3 regions of the Brevibacillus ginsengisoli genome follow, and region 2 is predicted to be linked to each of the others. Evidence: predicted binding sites of a transcription regulator. Region 2 holds the regulator's gene; each other region holds the start of a gene.
What was found. The regulator LexA, encoded in region 2, represses DNA repair genes until DNA is damaged. The targets are predictions, from matches to a motif close to CGAACATATGTTCG.
Positions count from the first base shown of each region.

Region 1: ACQCN2_RS19885 (YhjD family protein) is a predicted target of LexA. The motif match lies at 2,569-2,582, and genes of this name have one in related genera.
Region 3: uvrB (excinuclease ABC subunit UvrB) is a predicted target of LexA. The motif match lies at 2,546-2,559, and genes of this name have one in related genera.

Region 1 covers NZ_JBNJQR010000010.1:222,364-226,799, reverse strand. Annotated here, with positions in the region: gene ACQCN2_RS19895 (nucleobase:cation symporter-2 family protein) at 1-1,165, opposite strand, end outside; gene ACQCN2_RS19890 (xanthine phosphoribosyltransferase) at 1,155-1,769, opposite strand; purine riboswitch at 1,994-2,096, opposite strand; gene ACQCN2_RS19885 (YhjD family protein) at 2,207-2,551, opposite strand; gene ACQCN2_RS19880 (BH0509 family protein) at 2,824-2,970, shown strand; gene ACQCN2_RS19875 (pirin family protein) at 3,023-3,916, opposite strand; gene ACQCN2_RS19870 (hypothetical protein) at 3,963-4,106, opposite strand; gene ACQCN2_RS19865 (stalk domain-containing protein) at 4,198-4,436, opposite strand, start outside.
Region 2 covers NZ_JBNJQR010000006.1:197,498-201,933, forward strand. Annotated here, with positions in the region: gene glnA (type I glutamate--ammonia ligase) at 1-626, shown strand, start outside; gene ACQCN2_RS14260 (DUF456 domain-containing protein) at 901-1,389, shown strand; gene ACQCN2_RS14265 (DinB family protein) at 1,421-1,930, shown strand; gene lexA (transcriptional repressor LexA) at 2,024-2,647, opposite strand; gene ACQCN2_RS14275 (aldehyde dehydrogenase family protein) at 3,195-3,380, shown strand; gene ACQCN2_RS14280 (MATE family efflux transporter) at 3,447-4,103, shown strand; gene ACQCN2_RS14285 (amidohydrolase) at 4,414-4,436, shown strand, end outside.
Region 3 covers NZ_JBNJQR010000004.1:23,613-28,048, reverse strand. Annotated here, with positions in the region: gene ACQCN2_RS09620 (PDZ domain-containing protein) at 1-1,164, shown strand, start outside; gene ACQCN2_RS09615 (flagellar hook assembly protein FlgD) at 1,540-2,454, opposite strand; gene uvrB (excinuclease ABC subunit UvrB) at 2,620-4,436, shown strand, end outside.

The sequences.
Region 1 (4,436 bases), on a different contig from region 2:
GCTGGTTGAACATTTGAGGAACAGCGGCAGAGCCCAGTCCAACAGCGATACTGCATGCGGCGATCAGAAGATTTTCATTTTGGCGCAAGTCCACGCTGGACAAAATATTGATCCCTGATGCGACCACCATCCCAAACATCGCGATCATCGCCCCACCCAAAACCGGGTTCGGAATCACGGTTGCCATGGCTGCAATCTTCGGTAGCATCCCGAGAACCACTAGGATACATCCTGCGGCGATAATCACGTCACGAGTTTTGACGCGAGTAAGGGAGACCAGGCCGACATTTTGCGAATAGGTGGTATACGGGAACGCGTTAAAAATACCGCCTAACAGAATGGCAATCCCCTCGGCGCGCAGTCCTTTTACCACATCTTGTTCGCCAACTTCTGTCTCTGTGACTTTTCCAAGCGCGAAGTAGACACCCGTAGACTCGACCATGCTGATGATACAAACCAGAATCATCGTCAGAATCGCCCCAATATTAAACTGGGGAACACCAAAGTAAAACGGATGCACAATATTCACTAGTGAGCTTTTCTCGACATTCTCAAAGCTGACCATGCCCATGAAATAAGCAATCACTGTACCTACGATAAGCCCAAGAAGAACGGAGATGGAGCGAACAAAGCCTTTGGAAAAACGATTAATCAATAAAATAATTACTAACGTACCAAGAGCCAACAAAAGGTTACGGGGCTGGCCAAAGTCCGGCATGCCTTGTCCACCCGCAGCGTTATTCATCGCAACAGGAATCAGCGACAACCCAATGATGGTAACGACTGAACCCGTCACGACAGTCGGAAAAAATCTCAACAACTTACCAAAAAGCGGCGCAGCCAACAAGACAAAAATCCCAGCCACGATAATGGAACCATAAGCCGTAGCCAAATTGGAGGACTGCGCGATCGCGATGATCGGACCTACTGCGGTAAACGTACAGCCAAGGACAACCGGCAAGCGAACCCCTACATACTTGGTGCCAATGACTTGCAACAGTGTAGCGATCCCGCAGGTAAACAGGTCAGCTGCAATCAGGTAAGCCAACTGTTCTGGAGATAGGTTTAGCTGGCTACCAATAATCAACGGAACGACAACCGCTCCCGCATACATCGCCAAAACGTGTTGAAATCCAAGTGTGAAGACCTTTTGCTTACTTAGCATTCGTATAACTCTCCTTCGTTCTGAGGTTTGTTTCTTCTATAAACTGGATGCCTTCTGGTGACATCGATTGAATCCGAGCCAACGAATGGATGCGTACCCCCGCTTCCTCCAGCTTCGCTCTGCCTTCCTGGAAGCTTTTTTCGATAACAGCCCCTATGCCTACCAGATGCGCGCCTGACTCTTGAATGATCTCTTTTAACCCAATTAAAGCTGCGCCGGTTGCCAGAAAATCATCGACGACCAATACGCGATCTTGTGCATTGAGGTAGCGTTTGGATACGCTGATTTGATACGTCTCTTGTTTGGTAAAAGAATAAACGGGTGCCGAATACACATCTTCTGTCTGGGTAACGGCTTTTTTCTTCTTGGCGTAGATGAACGGTACTCCCAAGGCAAACGCTGTCGCAAACGCAAAGTGAATCCCACTCGCTTCAATGGTCAGTACTTTTGTAATTCTTTCATCCGCAAAAATTCGGGCAAACTCCTGTCCAATCTCTGTAACTAGCATGGGATCAACCTGATGATTTAGAAATGAATCAACCTTCAACACCTGGCTGGATAATACTTGTCCATCTTGGACGATGCGTTCTTGCAATGCCTTCAAGATTCTCTACTCCTTCGTTGTAAATTCAATTGGCTTCAATACATAAAAAGAAGCCCAGACGGACAGATCACCGATCACGTAAAAAACGCAATTCAAGTGAAACCTGTCCCTCTGGGCTTTTCTCCCTTAGGTGTAGCACAAAAAACGAATGTGCCAACCCCGCTCGGACCAGACTCCCTGTCCCTGTGCACCTTATCCAAGATGAACAGAGAAAAGAACGGAACCCTAGGGGCTCTTTCACTCGTAGTCAGACAATTTACGGTCGTCTGGTAGAGACTTTTGGGCCATATTCCCAACAATTATACGAGTACCGTATTACCTTGTGTGCATCCAATGTAACATAAAGCGGGCGACTCGACAAGGGTAAATTCCGAACGTTCGACTTATTTATTGTGCAAATTTCAACAAAACACATATATTCAATCACAAACAAACATTTAAAGTTCGGCTTTAATAAGTAAACTCTCCATCTTCTGTTGCATCTCTCCTTTAAGCTCACGAAATGTCATTCGAACCATCCTCGTCTGTTGACGATACCTCCACATGATAAAATGCTCATCACGCTCACGATATTCACCCAAGATTAGTATCCCCTGCTTACGCAACTTGCGATAGCTGGCATTCATCATAAAGCTGCTTCCGCTGATCAGATACTGAAGCATGGACTCATATCCGCTGGGAAATCGAACAGCTGAACCCACAATCACTTCTTTATCCGCTTGCAAATGTACATGCGTTTCACGCCAAACGAGCCAGCTTTTGATAAGGATTTCCTCTTCCACTGTCATCACCACATATAAGAACGTATGTTTGTATTATATGCGAAAAACAGGAATTATCCACTTGAAATAATAGTGAAAATACCCACCTCTCTGCCTCATGCAGAAAAAGTGGGTACTCGTTAAACAAATTCTGGACAACGATAACAGAGTTTTTTTCAGAAAAATCTGTATAAAACATTAACAAACCACATAGAACTGTTATATAATACAACTAAGAAAATGATATTTGTATCAAAACAGATGATGCAAATACGGTTAGAGGAGGAAGAGACATGATTTCACGGCAGGAACGCAAGAATATGATTGAGCACATTGCGAAGCGTTTGGGGTGGGAGATCGAGAAGTTCATCTTTATGACAGATGACGACGTGGAGTATTACTACGATCAAACATACTGTGAATTCGAGTATAAATGTTAAGCCATGCAGCTGCTGCCTGCATGGCTTTTTTCTTCCCTCTATACAGTTCCTATCAGCGATGCGGATAAAGTGGATAGTCAACCGCAATTGGTGTTTGAATCACCATCAGATGCAATTCATTGTGGTCTTTCGGTTGAAAATGAACGGTTTGGGTTGATTGACCATCGTTTTGGATCACGACAAAATCCTTATCGTGAAAGGCAGTAGCCTCGACTTCCCCATCCCCACGGAAAGCAAGTACTGCTAACGCATATCCTTCAGGCAGTTCAAACTGGTAGCTGCCACCAGACTTCACGAAAACGTCCCACATCTTGATGTCTGTCACGATATCAACCACTGAGCCGTCCCCAATGATAGTTTTGACGCGTTGACCTTCATTCTCTTCAATGGGAAACTCGTTATGCTCAAACTGGCGATACGTAGGTGCTTCATGAAAAGCCTTTTCCAAGTATGGTTCAAACCAAATCTGGAAGCCTTCCGCATCTGGGCCGATAATTCGTTCTTCGTGATACACCCCTGATCCCGTCTGCATCAACTGGATTCCTCCAGCCTCTACGACACTTCTTGTGCCTAGTGAATCGCCATGTCCAGCTTTACCCGATACCATGTAGGTCATGATCTCAAATCCTTGGTGTGGGTGTGGTGGAATGTACCCCTCTACTGGAGATTTCATCCATGCCCAGTAAAACAAAGGTCCCAAACGTTTCACCGCCGATCCTTCACCAGGAAATCCAATTGGTTTTTGTTCTGTAATTTTGCCGCCGTCAAATTCGCCTACCGCTTGCTGATCGGGAGTATATACTTGAATGTTCATGTCTTTCACCTCAGTTAATTTAATGGTTAGAAACTCATTGTGGATCATGACACTACAAGCGCTTGTTTGTAAGAACATCATACCAAAGTAACTTACTTTTGTAAAGTAAATATAAAAATAAGTGTTTCCCATAGAAAAAAACTCCTGATTCGAAAAATCAGGAGTTTTGCCAAACCTTTTATTGCAGACCTTTGGGAGCTTGACTAAAACCTTGCACTGGCTTGGAGGTATTTTGTTGCTTCGCATTTTGGCCGCTGTGATGGGCGTCTCCACCATGTTGAGCACTGTACTTGTCCGCCTTGCCCTTGATTTGCTTATGCATTCGTTTACGCCTCCTTCCCTAGGCTATGAGGTAGTCTGCGAAGAATGGGAAGGAACCATACACAGTATCATTGTATTTCTTGGTAGCTTCGTTATTTTAAAAACTTAAAGGATTCAAATGCCTTATCAATTCTTTCTAGATTAGCCTTGGAACGATTTTCATCCTTCATTGACATGTCAAACGCATAAGTAAATTCGCCTTTACTAAATAGGTAGGAAACCGTCTGCCATTTAAAGCCGTTACTTTCGATTTTGTACATATACTTATTGACGGTCACACCAAATTTATTTAGTGTCGTTCTCTCTGTTACTTGAAAATTGGCATTAAGTT
Region 2 (4,436 bases):
TCGGCGTAAACGGTTCCGGTATGCACGCTCACCAATCCTTGTTCCGCGGCAAAGAAAACGCGTTCTACGAAGAGTCCGACGTGTTGGGCTTGAGTGAAACTGCTAAGCAATACCTCGCGGGTATCCTGCTTCACGCACGTGGTTTTGCTGCGATCACCAATCCATTGGTAAACTCTTACAAGCGTTTGGTTCCAGGTTACGAAGCACCTTGCTACGTTGCTTGGTCCGCGAAAAACCGTTCTCCATTGATCCGTATCCCTGCATCCCGTGGAATGGGTACTCGTATCGAAGTGCGTAACCCAGACCCAGCAGCTAACCCATACCTCGCTTTGGCCGTAATGCTGAAAGCTGGTTTGGACGGTATCAAAAACAAATTGCAAGCACCTCCTGCAATCGATCGCAACATTTATGTGATGGATGAGCAAGAGCGTGAAGAAAACGGAATCGATAGCTTGCCATCCACATTGAAAGAAGCAATCGAGTGCTTGAAAGCTGACCCAGTAATCTGCGAAGCTTTGGGCGAGCACGCTTTGCTCCACTTCATCGAAGCAAAAGAAATCGAATGGGATATGTTCCGCACCCGCGTACACAACTGGGAACGTGAACAATACATGAATACGTATTAAGATAAAAGCTGAAACCCTTACGCCACTTGGCGTGAGGGTTTTTTGTGGTGTTTTTTTAAATATAAATTGTCATCGGCTCGTGGGTCTGGAGGAACTGTACACCCAAAATGCAGCCCAAGCAGTACAAATGAAACGGATTAATGTATACGACTCTTTAGATTCAATCCTGCTCAATGGAGATTTTTGAAACTTTTAGGGTAGAATGACGTAATGATTAGAGAATATTGGATGCTCTAACAGGTAGTTGAATGTTTCTTGAACGAGGAGGTTTTCCATGGAGATCTTATTATGGATTATGATCATTACGTTATTCGGATTAAGCCTTGCTGGAATCTTTTTTCCGGTATTGCCTGATTTAATACTGATGTGGATTGGGTTTCTCTTATATCAGTTTGTTTTGGTTGCACCTGGGGCACCGGGACTTCCACCTTCTTTCTGGTGGGGGATGGGGATCTTAAGTGCGCTTTCTTATGCTGCGGATATACTGGCCAATATGTATTTTGTGAAGCGCTCAGGGGGGTCTCGGTTATCTTCGATAGGGGCTATTGCGGGGGTTATCCTCGGGATCTTTGTATACCCTCCACTCGGAATGATTCTGCTTCCATTTTTATTTGTGATAGCGATTGAGCTGTTCATCCAAAAGCAGTCCATTGAGAAAGCGATCAAAGTTGGATTTGGTTCACTTTTCGCGTTATTAAGCAGTGCGGTAGTTAAGGTATTCATTCAAATTTTGATGATTATCTGGTTCTTCATCGCAAGGTAATAAGCATGGATTAATCATTCACGTTGAAGGGGTGTTTCAATTGAGCGATCTGAAGTTGATTGAGGAGTACAAAACCAACTTGCAAAATTATTCGCTGGATCAACTGAGGCATATATCCGAGCAAGGGGGTTGGTCGCTCGGTCAAATGTACAGCCATGTGATCCTTGTGGCTCTGGAATACCTTGACAACGTGGAAGCATGTGCAGCAGCAAGTGGGGAGCAAACGCTCGGCAAGACGATGGCCGGTGAGAATTTGTACAAGAACGGTGGATTTCCGCCGATTAAAATCAAGTTGCCGGACTTGCCTGAAAACACACCCAGCAATTCGGAAAGTAAAGAGGACCTCTCCGACGGACTCGATCAAGTAAAGCAGAAGATGTTGGAATGGGAAGGAAAAGTGGAAGGCGTGAACTCCAACTATAAAGTTAAACATGATGGCTTCGGCTGGCTGAACGCGAAGGAGTGGTTTGATCTTATTGATATGCATTTCCGCCATCACCTGAGTCAGAAGAGGGAATTGGAACAAAAGCTAGGGTTATAAAATTTAATTCATATTCAACAAAACAGCTCCCCGACTAGCGGTGTTCGCTAAATGGGGAGCTGTTCTTTTGAAACAATGTTCAAACCAGTTTAATTAATGAATGGTACGGTAAACTCCGATGACCTTTCCAAGGACGGAAACGGATTGAAGAATGATTGGTTCCAAAGAGGAGTTTTCTGGCTGTAAACGAAAATGCGTCTTTTCTTTAAAGAATCGTTTTACTGTAGCTTCGTCTTCCTCAGTCATGGCTACCACGATATCGCCGTTGTTTGCAACACTTTGCTGACGGACAATGACATAGTCGCCGTCCAGAATTCCAGCTTCAATCATACTGTTACCGGAAACGCGAAGCATGAACACGTTATCGGACGACACGACATTTTCAGGGAGCGGGAAGTACTCTTCGACCTGCTCGATGGCGGTGATCGGTTGACCGGCTGTTACTTTACCAAGAACGGGAACTCTAACTACACTAAGGTCGAAATCTTCCTGGAATCGGTCGGAATCACCCAGAAGCTCAATCGCCCGTGGCTTGGTCGGGTCACGGCGGATCAACCCTTTTTTCTCCAGACGCGCCAAATGACCGTGAACAGTAGAGCTAGAGGCTAGTCCTACAGCTTCTCCGATTTCTCGAACAGATGGGGGATATCCTTTATCTTTTACTTCTCTACGAATGAATTCAATAATGGCTTGTTGACGATTGGAAAGCTTGGACATTTCCACACCTCGATCCTCGAGTCTTTTACTACATTATACCATGGGATCTTGCGTTCGACAAACATAAGTTCGTTTTTCTAGGACATCTCCTATTAAAAGAAGCGGGGTTCGTTAAAACTTCTGGTTTCTTCGTCTAACCTTACGGTGAAATTTAGCAAATGTTCCAATAGCCAAGTGGTATCCCCCGGAAAGCAACAAATAAAATCTGGAGTAACTCCACTTTTTTGATAAAAATTGAGTTTAGTGGCTATTGACTAGAAGATAACTCCAATTTATACGATGAACCCATTAACATAAAACGAATGGGTTGTTCGATTAATTAATTGAAAACTCGGAATTCTCGATTGCGTTATCGTGGGGTATTGCATCACATATATCATCTCAAAAGGAGGAGTAGTCCAAACCGAATGAATGCAAGGGAGATGGCTCTAGAATCTCTGTTCGGGGAAAATAAATGTAAGCGCTTTCTATAGTGATATCGTCAAGTTTGTTGAGCGAGAGGTATTTCTATAATGTAAAAAGGGGGAAGAACTAGTTATACTAGCCTGTGTTCAAACCATCCGAAGTTACTTCAGTTACAGCCGTAAAACTGTTTGAGATTATCAAGCAGGCAGGTATCCAGGCAGGAGTAGCCAATATGATTAAGGAACCTGTCGAATGGTTCAGGGGGTGGGCATGGGGAATACTGTATTCGAGTATCAGAATTATATCGAATCCAACCCAATACAAGTAAAAGACAACAAGAGAGTTCGGCACCAAAAAAATTAGCACGCTGTTTTTACGCTACACGATAGTCGCTATTCTAGGCAATTTGTCTTTTGCGGGTCGGTCGGTTATTGACGGGATGATCGTAGGAAATCTAGTGGCATCAGAATTAGCGGGTGTTGGTATCGGCTATACCATCATGGTATTGAGTCGCGCGGTCGGTACCCTGATGGCGGCTGGTGCTGGAGCGGTAGTTGCGCTCCGACTAGGGGAAGGAAAAACGGAAGAAGCGAGGAATATTGTAGGACAATCCCTTTGGTTTACCACCATTTTATCAATAGTTATCGCAATATTTGGATTATTAAACAACGAATCATTGATGCTTTTTTTGGAGCGACCGGCGATGCTGTCCCATTTGCTGTATTGCCGGTCATGCTTAGCTTCTTTGTTAGTGTCGATGAACGACCAGCTCGCCACAGGCTTCTCCTCCTTTTCCGTACAACTTACGATGTTTATTGCGATTGTGATCGATAATATTCTGCTTTCGGACTATGGGGGAGAATTACATGTCTTTGCATTTACGATCCAAAATGGATATATCATCAATTATCTTGTGCTCATGGCATTAGGGGCTGTCACAGGAGTTCAGCCGATTATTAGTTATAACTATGGCGCAAAATTATACGGCCGTGTGAGAGAAGCAACGTGGGTGGCGATCCAAATTTGTAAGATCTTGGCGTTTGGACAATAAAGGATATTTAATTTCACATTCCCGCTGGGCGCAATTACCTTGTTGATCTCAGGTTACTTTGAAGCGGTCGAGAAAAACGGTAGATCACTCTGATCGCGATTGGGAGAACGTTTTTATTCCTTCTGCCCCTCATCTATATTTTGCCTCACTATTATGGGGTGGATGGGGTATGGTACGCGGCGCCGCTAGCTGATCTGCCTTCGTTCGTTGTAGCTGCCATTTTTATGATCAGATAATTCAAAAGATTAAGAAGTCCGGAAAACTAATCAGTTAGGAAAGAAATGTATAAATCGACTAAAGGAGGATTACGATGCACACAGATTACGTTTTTCT
Region 3 (4,436 bases), on a different contig from region 2:
GCTGTTGAGCGGCAACTGTTTTCTGTACGGATCCAATCTCCAGTGAGACAGACAATTCGTTCAATTGGAATGGGACTTGTCGGAGGATTCGTTGTTTCTCTCTCGGCAGGCGTACTGGGGATTATGGTTCAAGAGACCGACATGTGGTTGTTATGGTTTCTTTCCATCCTGCTCGCTGTGGTTCGTTTGAGGTATCTCTGCCTGGCCTATTCGGCAGGTGTCTTGACATTACTGCATACTATTGTCTCTTTGATTCCGTTCTCTGCCGAAACTCAGGGTCTGGCGCAAGTATGGACATGGATTGCCAATGTGAAGCCAGTTCCATTGCTGGCATTGGTTGCGATTCTGCATTTGGTCGAGGGATTACTTGTTCGCTGGAATGCTGGAAGAGATGCCACTCCTCTGTTTGTAGAAGGGAAACGCGGAAGAATCATTGGGGCTTATCATTTGCAGTCCTTTTGGCTGACACCGCTATTGATTCTGGTGCCGACGCAAGCGAGTGCGGTTGTCACTGCGTCGATTTATCCCGGATGGCCGCTTTTCTCACCGGAGTATATGGGGTTAGGCTTTGGAATCTTGCTGCTTCCGGCAATTACCGGTTTCTCTGATTTGACGCAAACGATGACTCCGTTAGCGAAATCCAGACAGATCTCTGGACAATTAGTGATATATGCCCTCATTCTATTAGGGCTTTCCTACGCCTCGGTATGGGTGCCTGTTCTCTCTGTAATTACCGCATTGTTTGCCTTGATCGGACATGAAGGATTGTTTTGGCTAAGTCAAAGACGGGAACAGAATGCCGCGCCTTTCTTCATTCAGCCGCCTAAAGGCGTGAAGATTATGGCGGTCATCCCCGACACACCGGCCGAACAGATTGGACTTCTTCCCGGAGAAGTTATTGTCAAAGTGAATGGGTCAACAGTCCAGGATAAGTCACAGCTCTATCCTGCGCTCCAGTCGAATCCGGCTTTTTGCAAAATGGAAGTGCTGACCTACGACAACGAGCTGAAATTTGTGCAATGTGCCATTTATGAGGGGAACCATCATCAATTGGGGATTATCGTCGTTCCTGACAGTACGACGGACTACTTCGTGGACTTGCGTAAGATCAGCCTGCTACAGCTGGTACGAGATCGGATGGAAAAGGTTAAACTTGGAGCGTAAAAAAGCTTCGTCCCTTTTCGCTCTGTGGAAGTTCGCAAGGATGTGGGAAAGTCCGTTCAGTCAATCCGAAAGGGAGTCGCCAAACGCTGCGCGCCCCTACGGGATTGGGTGGCGACTCAACTCCCTTTCTCCTTTCTTTCACTAGGTTTCACTTCCAAGGAGACTGTGTTTCAACCACCCGATGAGAGGTGGCAAGTGGACGATGCTTTTTTCTTTAGTGGCTTACGCGAATGGAAGAGAAGTTAATTATTTTACTGATGTAAAGTAATTAACTTCTCATTACAAAAAACGGCTATGAGAAGTGTTATCTTCTCATAGCCGTTTTATATACTATCCTGCGATTTTTTTGTCTACAATAGACGTGAATAGAGGAATTTATTGTTTGACTTCAATTCCAATAATGTCCGATGGTTTCAGTTTCTTGTCGTTGTCGAGCACGAATTCAATCATGCCGTTTTTCATGTTCATGGCTTTAATAATCCCGGTCTTATCGACTTCTTGGTCTTTGCCGTCGTTTTGAACAATATCTTTATACGTCACCTGGTAGCCAATCATTTGTGCGTACTTCAGAGTATTATCCATTGATCCAGTATCCGACGCACTCAGGCCGCTGATTTGGTCAACGGTTACTTTTTTACCGTTATCCACGGTGAACTCCACTTTGCCGTCTTTTAGGCTAAAGGAGGTAATGACACCCGTGTTGCTTGTTTTCTCTGTGTACTGATCGTTGGTTGTGTTTGGATTGCCGTCCTTATCTACCAATTTCTCTTCCACATAGGTAATCGTTTTGCCAACCATTTGCGTGTATTTGAGCGTGTTGTCCAACAGGGAATCGCTTGTCATCCCTTTGGATTCAAGTCCTTTGATTTTATCGGGAGTAATAAGATCACTACCGATCGCCATCATGATTTTACCATCAACCAGCTTAACGCTGTCAATGTTACCTGTCTTTTGTTCCGTTTTCTTTTCTCCAGTAATTTCGTCCTCGGTCACTTTGTTGTATGTAGCCGATCTACCAACGAGACTTTCGTATTTCGGAAGGTTTAACATGCTGCTGTTGGACTCTTCCATTAATTTTTGCATATTGGTCAGGCGCTCAACCATAGTCATCATAGACGTATTTTGCATGAACTGTGTGTTGTCCATAGGCGACATGGGGTCCTGGTTCTTCAATTGCGCTATAAACAGTTGCATGAACGCGTTGGAATCCATTTCAGAAGAGAATTCCTTTTTATTCTTATAGCTGTATTCGCTTGGAATAAACGAAGAGTTTTGTACAGTGTCTGCCATTTGTTCCACTCCATTTCGTGGTCAATCGGGATGGTGTGTTCGTTCGTATACCTCTATAAAGATATCGGCAAAATGGAAACAAGTTATTAGACAAACAAACGTTCGATTTACTGGTAATTTATGATATACTAATGCTTAGACCGAGAAAGGAAGGATGACGACTTCATGGATCGATTCCAATTGGTTTCCGAGTTTCAGCCGTCTGGGGATCAGCCGACAGCGATAACGGAATTAGTGGATGGCGTGTTGGCTGGCAAGCGACATCAGACACTTCTGGGCGCGACAGGGACAGGAAAGACGTTTACAGCAGCGCATGTCATTGCCCAAGTCAACAAGCCGACGTTAGTGATGGCCCACAACAAAACCTTGGCGGCGCAGTTGGCTGCTGAGTTCAAAGAGTTCTTTCCCCACAATGCTGTGGAATACTTCGTTAGCTACTACGACTACTACCAGCCGGAAGCGTACATTCCTCAGTCGGATACTTTTATCGAAAAAGACGCCAGCGTCAATGATGAAATAGATAAATTGCGCCACTCCGCAACCAGTGCGATTCTGGAACGTAAAGATGTCATTATTGTGGCATCTGTTTCTTGCATTTACGGTTTGGGTTCGCCAGAAGAATATAAGGAACTACTGTTGTCACTTCGGGTCGGCATGGAGAAGAGCAGGCAAGAAATTCTCCATCGACTGGTGGATATTCAATACAATCGTAACGATATTAATTTTACGCGTGGCACGTTCAGGGTTCGCGGTGATGTTGTGGAGATTTTTCCGGCTTCGCGAAGCGAGCAGGCGATTCGTGTAGAGTTTTTTGGCGATGAGATTGAGCGCATTACAGAAATAGACGTGCTGACAGGTGAAATTATCGGAACTCGTGAGCACATCGCAATTTTTCCGGCGTCTCACTATGTGACTCGCGCTGAGAAAATGAAAATCGCCATTGAGAGCATTCAAGCTGAATTGGAAGTGAGATTGGCTGAATTACGTGAAGCAGGCAAACTGCTGGAAGCGCAGCGATTGGAGCAGAGAACGCGCTATGACATCGAGATGATGATGGAGATGGGGTTTTGTTCGGGGATTGAGAACTACTCCCGCCATCTGACAGGCTTGCCACCGGGGCATCCGCCGTACACTTTGATTGACTTCTTCCCGGATGATTTCCTTTTGATCATGGATGAGTCGCATATGAGCTTGCCGCAGGTTCGGGGAATGTACAATGGGGATCGCGCGCGTAAAGATGTATTGGTGGAGCATGGCTTCCGTCTACCGTCAGCCAAAGATAACCGACCGCTCCAATTTAGTGAATTCGAGAAGAAAATTCCGCAGGCGATCTACGTTTCAGCCACACCGGGGCCATATGAGATGGAACATTGCCCTGAACTGGTTCAACAAGTGATTCGTCCGACAGGTTTGGTTGACCCGACGATCTCCGTCCGACCGATTAAAGGACAGATTGACGATTTGATCGGTGAGATTCAAGAGACGATTGCCAAGAACGAACGTGTGCTGGTTACTACCCTGACGAAAAAAATGTCAGAGGATTTAACCGATTATCTAAAAGAAATCGGGATCAAGGTTCGCTACCTGCACTCTGATATCAAAACCATTGAGCGTATGCAGATTTTGCGTTCGTTGCGCTTGGGCGAGTTCGACGTGCTGGTAGGGATCAACCTGTTGAGGGAAGGATTGGATTTGCCCGAAGTCTCTTTGGTTACCATTTTGGATGCGGATAAGGAAGGCTTCCTTCGCAACGAGCGTTCATTGATTCAGACTATTGGCCGCGCGGCGCGTAACGCGGAAGGTCGCGTCATTATGTACGCGGATAAAATGACGGATTCCATGAATGCGGCGATCCGCGAAACCGAGCGTCGTCGTTCCATTCAGATGGCCTACAATGAACAGCACGGAATAACACCGCAAACCATCAAGAAAGCCGTCCGAGATGTGATCGAAGCGACAAGGGTGGCAGAGGAGAAAGCGGA